2 linked regions of the Prochlorococcus marinus str. MIT 0917 genome follow. The protein of the gene in region 1 interacts with the protein of each later gene in a pairwise test. Links are inferred from orthologs where the notes say so. Each region holds a gene or a part of one and is shown on either strand. Other genes may lie near its edges.

The links.
Region 2: the proteins of def (region 1) and O5637_RS07040 interact in binary tests that used the Escherichia coli proteins (3 or more experiments, as listed by UniProt). The link is inferred for Prochlorococcus marinus str. MIT 0917 from one-to-one orthologs.

What each region holds. Positions count from the first base shown.
Region 1 is NZ_CP114784.1:1,464,534-1,467,664, reverse strand. Bases 334-3,131 are described here. They hold def (peptide deformylase), read left to right. Parts: upstream 334-1,327; coding sequence 1,328-1,936; downstream 1,937-3,131. Other genes in these bases: O5637_RS08175 (ABC transporter ATP-binding protein/permease), read left to right, coding at 2,857-3,131; O5637_RS08180 (hypothetical protein), read left to right, coding at 2,453-2,734; O5637_RS08185 (histidine triad nucleotide-binding protein), read left to right, coding at 2,006-2,341; O5637_RS08195 (alpha/beta hydrolase family protein), read right to left, coding at 334-1,232. In the rest of the region: more of O5637_RS08195, read right to left, coding at 1-333. UniProt on the Escherichia coli protein: Removes the formyl group from the N-terminal Met of newly synthesized proteins. Requires at least a dipeptide for an efficient rate of reaction. N-terminal L-methionine is a prerequisite for activity but the enzyme has broad specificity at other positions.
Region 2 is NZ_CP114784.1:1,224,343-1,227,610, reverse strand. What follows is about bases 1-2,935. They hold O5637_RS07040 (aspartate-semialdehyde dehydrogenase), read left to right. Parts: upstream 1-918; coding sequence 919-1,953; downstream 1,954-2,935. Other genes in these bases: O5637_RS07030 (ribonuclease J), read left to right, coding at 2,931-2,935; dapA (4-hydroxy-tetrahydrodipicolinate synthase), read left to right, coding at 1,950-2,858; tig (trigger factor), read right to left, coding at 1-765. In the rest of the region: more of O5637_RS07030, read left to right, coding at 2,936-3,268.

The sequences.
Region 1 (3,131 bases):
ATTTGTCTATTAAGAGGTGGGTAATACCAAGCATGTACATTCTCTTCATTCGATCCGATAAACCAAAAAGATTCGCCAAGACTTATTTCCGTTGGATCCAAGCTAAATGAAGAGGCAGGAGTATGTTCCCAAATTTCATCCAATAAATCTATTTCAAAAATACCTTCAGTAATTTTTGAACTACTGGCAATTGCAACAAGTCGATTTTGATGCGAATGAAGACCTGAGAACTCAATAAAAGGCTGATCAAAAGTCTTGATCGATCCATTTTCGTGAAATAAAGCTAAAGTCCAAATTCCTTCTTGAGCAAAAGCCCCAACGACATTAGCCCCCACACATGAAAAGCTAGACATCCCAAGGAGCCATTGTGGGAAAGCAATGTCACCCTTAATAGTCCATTGATTCTGAGAAATAGTAATTGAATTATTATTAATGTCAGTTTTAATCTGTGTTATATTCCACCAGCCACTACTATCTTCAGCAACAAAAAGATCACCTTTACAGGACCAAATGGGATTAAAAAATGATACTTTTTCGGTACATTTTAAATATTGATTATTAAAATTTACTATATTGATAATATTTACATTCTCATCTAATTTAGCTAATTTTAATTCATTTAAATCCCATGGCATTGAAGTATTTTCCCACTCAACCCATGCCAATTTTCTATCTTTAGAATTTAGGGCAAGATAACCTAATAATCCCTGAGATGAATAAATAATTTTTGGATATTGATCAGTTTTTTTTAGAGAAAAAGAAACTATATGATCTCCTTCTTCATCTTCCATCAATCCAATCCAAATATTTTTTTCAAGATCAATTACGCCACCTGCAAGAAAATAATTATTTTTTTTTGTAAGACAAATTGATTGTATTTTAGGGATGAATTGAAAAGAAGAAGATTTTTCATTTTCTCCCTCATAAGACCAAGTTCTGATCCATAAGCAGTTGTCTTTATTGTCTACCCAAGTCAATATCAGATCTGATCCATCGAGAGTAGCTGTTAAAGGAGCTCCACCATATCCATGTATTTTTGTCCTTAAATCGCATGGATAAGGTGTTAACTCTTGAGGTAATACGTCTGTTTGTCCCCAAGGTCTAATTAAAGCTGTAGTTCTTCCCTTTTCGTTTGGTCTTTGTTCTAACCATAAAACCCAATTACCTATTATTCGAGGCTCTTTAAATATTGGAGCTTCTCCATAAACTTTTTCAGCATCCAAGATTCTCATTGTTTTGTTCTTTATTGATGTTGAGAGTCAATGATTAATTCACTCATGGAACTTAAAACAAAGTAAAATGTAAACGTTGTTGTCTTAAGACTCCTTTGGCTGGCAGTTTTGCTCAACTTGCAAAAAATGCAGAAAAAAAGAAGCCCTCAATTTCAGTTTCGAAAGAACCTGTCAAGAATCCCCCTTTGAAGGTGTATCAACTGGGACACGAGGCTTTAAGGACTCCAGCTAATCGTATCGTGAAAGTTGATGATTCAATTAGAAAGTTAGTGAAAGATATGCTCATAACTATGTATTCATCAAAAGGTATTGGCTTAGCGGCACCTCAAGTAGGAATAAAAAAGAGATTATTAGTGATTGATTTAAATTTTGAAGATCCAAATTCCCCACCGATGGTATTTATAAATCCTGAGATAATTTCATCTAGTGCAAGCTTAGATACATATGAAGAAGGTTGTCTAAGTATCCCTGGTGTTTACCTTAATGTGATTAGGCCCTCCTCCATCAAATTAAGTTATCGGGATGAAATGGGTAGACCAAAAAAAATGAACGCAGATGGGCTCATGGCAAGATGCATTCAGCACGAAATAGACCACCTAAATGGTGTCTGTTTTGTTGATAAAGTCACTGATGAAGAAGAGTTGAAAAAACAATTAAATGAGCATAACTTCAATCAAAGTGATGTAATAAAAGAAACGAATTGAAAGAATCATGTAAATTCAAGCTATAAAGAATCGCATTAGATTCTTCTTATTGGTCTCTACTCACATTCAATGACAACAATTTTCGATAAAATTCTTAGTGGAGAAATACCTTGTGATGAAGTTTTTAGTGATAACAAATGCCTAGCTTTCAAAGATATTACCCCCCAAGCACCTACTCACATTTTAATAATTCCTAGAAAACCCATTAAAAGTCTGCAAGATATAAAAAAAGAAGATCAAGAACTATTGGGTCACTTACTTCTAAAGGGAACCGAAATTGCCAACGCTGCTGGTTTAGAAAGTTGGAGAACCATTATCAATACAGGAGAAGAAGCAGGTCAAACAGTATTTCACCTACACATTCACATCATTGGCGGCAGGAAATTAAGTTGGCCACCAGGGTAAATATTTGATTTTCATGATTTTTTATCAATACACACGATTGCCTTACTGGCTTAGTTAATGACCCAGATTCACCCATAAATGCGCTATAAGTTATGTAATTAATCGCGTCCAATGAATTCCCAAACTGCTGCAAATAAAAACAGCATTATTGATAAAGTAAAAATAAATTTACAAGATTTTTGGTCAAATCTTAGTGATAACCAGCAATCTATTTTAAAAAAAATATGGTCAATTTTAACTTACAAATGGCAATGGCAAATAATTCTGAATGCACCTTTTTTGGTTTTTTGGGTATTAGATCAAACTATTCCTTCAGTTCACTCTTTTGATATGCAGCTTATTTCTTCGCTACCAATACCAACGATAATAAAAACATATTTGGGTTTTAGCTAAGATATACAAATAAATGATTTTGATGAGTTTCTGCTCTCAAAAAGTGTCAAATTTAACTTTAAAAAATAAGCTAGCATTATTACAAATCAAGTATTTATTGACTTTGAAAGAATCAAATTAATATGACCTCATCTATTTCGAAAGCCCAAAAAGGACTAGTAAGCCAACTTATTAAATTAAGAAAACTCACTCAGCCATATTTTCTACCTTATACCAAGAACAATGGCTGGCTATTTGTCTATTTATTAATAGCTTTATTATTTTGTGTAGGAGGAACAGTTCTATTCTTACTAACAGGTTTAATGAGCCTGTTAACCAACTTAGCTCCAGCAATAACAAACCAATTTTTAGGAGGTGTTCAAAATTCCTTAAAGGTCATTTGGGATGGTCCTGCAGG
Region 2 (3,268 bases), 240 kb from region 1 along the record:
TAAATCTTCTAGACTGACTTTGAATTCAGCTTTTCTTCCTTTGGCATCTTCTTGATGATAATCCTTGGGAAATTGGCATTTTAATGTTTTTTTATCATTGATATTCATTCCAATCACACCCTCAATGAACCCAGGAATCATCCTGCCTTCTTCAAGTTCTATTTCTATTGAATCACCGCTTCCTCCTTTAATTTCGCTTCCATCATCTGAGAAACTTCCTTTAAAGCTTAACAGCGCAATATCGCCTTTTTTTGCGGCACGATCATTAACTGGGACCTTAGTTGCAAGTTGAGCTCTGGATTGCTCAATTAGTTCATCTACTTTTTTTGGATCAAAGATTAAATTCTCTACTTCAGCAGTTAGACCCGAAGATTTCTTTAAAGTTGGAATAGGAGCTATGTCAGTTTCAAGTTTTAATGTAAGCAATTTTTCAGGGTTAAAATTTTCTAAAATAGTTTCAAATCCATCTTCTAGTTCAGGCTCACATAAAGGTTCAATTCCCTCTTGATCTAAAGTTTCTGTCCATATTTTTTGCAATAGTGATTCTAATGCAGAGGCTTGTATCCTTTTGACCCCAAGTTGTTGAATAACTACTGCTTTTGGAACTTTACCTTTGCGAAAACCAGGAATTGAAATAGATCTGCTTAGTTTACTTAAAGCTTCGTCATAACTCTTTTTGCATCGATCTGCAGGAACTTCAACCGCTACAGCAATCCTGCTATTGGGTTTCGAACTGGTTGTTACTTTTAATTTTGCAGCACTCATTGAAACGGAATTCTCAAATTTGGTTAGCGTAAGAAAGCGTTAATTCACTTCCAAAGCTATTGTGGCCTAAAAAGTATCGAAAAATTTGTTATTTGTTGATTTTTCCAATAAGAAAAATTTTTTTGTTAAGCCTTTTTATTCTCTTTATTAAGTTTGAACCCACAGATTCTTCTTCCAAATAGACCTCTTACAGTTGCGATACTTGGTTCAAGTGGAGCTGTAGGTAAGGAATTATTGAGTTTGCTTGAAGAGAGATCTTTTCCTATAAAAAAATTAATTTTACTTGCTTCTCATCGTTCAGCAGGGGAGATGCAAAGTTTTTGTGGAACAGATTTAAAAGTGGAAGAGACAACTGAAGATAGTTTTGAAAATGTAGATTTAATTTTGGCTTCAGCTGGTAGTTCAATATCTCGAAAGTGGAAAGATAGAATCAAAAGCTCTGGAGCTTTGATGATTGACAACTCCAGTGCATTTAGAATGGACGATAATGTTCCTTTGGTTGTTCCCGAAGTCAATCCTGCTGATGTGAGTAAACACAAAGGTTTAATTTCTAATCCGAATTGCACGACAATTTTATTAGCGTTGGTTCTATCTCCATTGACTAGGAATATTCCTATTAAACGGGTAGTTGTATCAACCTATCAATCAGCTAGTGGTGCAGGTGCAATGGCAATGGAAGAACTAGGAAAATTAAGTCAAGAAGTTTTAAATGGAATAACTCCAGAAAGTAAAGTTCTTCCTTATTCCTTAGCATTTAATCTTTTTTTGCATAATTCACCTTTGCAATCGAATAATTATTGCGAGGAAGAGATGAAAATGGTTAATGAAACCAGAAAGATTCTTGGAGATCCCGAGCTTTCTTTGACCGCAACATGTGTAAGAGTTCCAGTTTTTAGAGCGCATTCCGAAGCGGTCAATATTGAATTTACAAAGCCTTTTTCAGTAAAAGAAGCTTATGAGATTTTGGAATCTGCACCAGGAGTTGAGATCCTTGAGGATTTGGAAAACAATCGTTTTCCGATGCCACAAGATGTAACCGGAAGAGACCCAATATCTGTTGGCCGTATAAGGCAGGATATAAGTAACCCCAATGCTTTGGAACTATGGTTGTGTGGAGATCAAATACGTAAGGGAGCCGCACTTAATGCAGTACAGATTGCTGAACTTTTATTGCCAAAAAACTCATGATTAAGTCAGCATTATTATCACCAGCCCCTTTCGGAAGGATGTTAACCGCAATGGTGACTCCATTTGATGAAGATGGGAAAGTTGATTATGGTCTTGCGGCTGATTTGGCAAATTATTTAGTAGATCAAGGTTCAGATGGAATCGTTGTATGTGGAACTACGGGGGAATCACCAACTTTAACTTGGCAAGAACAGCAAAAGATGCTGGAAACAGTAAGAAATTCCCTAGGATCTAGGGCTAAAGTTTTAGCTGGAACAGGAAGTAATTCGACTGCTGAGGCGATTGAGGCTACAAAGGAAGCAGCTAATTCAGGCGCTGATGGTGCGTTAGTTGTTGTTCCCTATTACAACAAGCCACCGCAAGAAGGATTAGAAATTCATTTTCGCGCTATTGCAAAAGCAGCCCCAAAGTTACCTTTGATGCTCTACAACATTCCTGGGCGGACAGGGTGTTCAATATCGCCTAGTATTGTAAGTAAGCTTATGGATTGCAGTAATGTAGTCAGTTTTAAAGCGGCAAGCGGAACTACCGAGGAAGTGACTCAATTAAGAAACTATTGTGGATCAGATCTAGCTGTGTATAGCGGTGATGATGCTTTGGTTTTGCCAATGCTTTCAGTAGGTGCAGTAGGCGTTGTTAGTGTCGCAAGTCATTTAGTTGGTCCTAATTTGAAGAAAATCATAGATAGTTTTTTAGAAGGTAAATATGCTGATGCACTTTATTTGCACGAGATTTTACAACCTCTTTTTAAATCCCTTTTTGCAACCACAAATCCCATTCCTGTGAAAGCGGCACTTCAACTAATCGGTTGGTCTGTTGGACCTCCTCGAAGTCCTTTAGTCTCTTTAAACAGCGAAATGAAAGCAGAACTCGTGAAGATACTCTCTTCTATGAGATTGATTTGATCGATTCAAGCGTTTCCGTTTGGATCAGACTTTCATTTGGGTAACAACCAAGTTTTTTGCATAAATTTTTCCATGACATCAAGTTCAATGAATTCTCAAGGTTCAAAAAATAATCAATCGAAATCTCCTTGCTTGAGGATTATTCCCTTAGGCGGCCTCGGAGAAATTGGAAAAAATACCTGCGTCTTTGAATATGGTGATGACATCATGATTCTTGATGCTGGTCTGGCTTTCCCAACAGACGGGATGCATGGAGTAAATGTTGTCATGCCAGACACTACTTATTTACGTGAAAATCAAAGTCGAATAAGGGGTTTGGTCGTAACTCATGGACATGAAGATCATATTGGTGGCATTTCTCATCATTTAAAGAACTTTAATATTCCCATTGTGTATGGTCCGCCACTGGC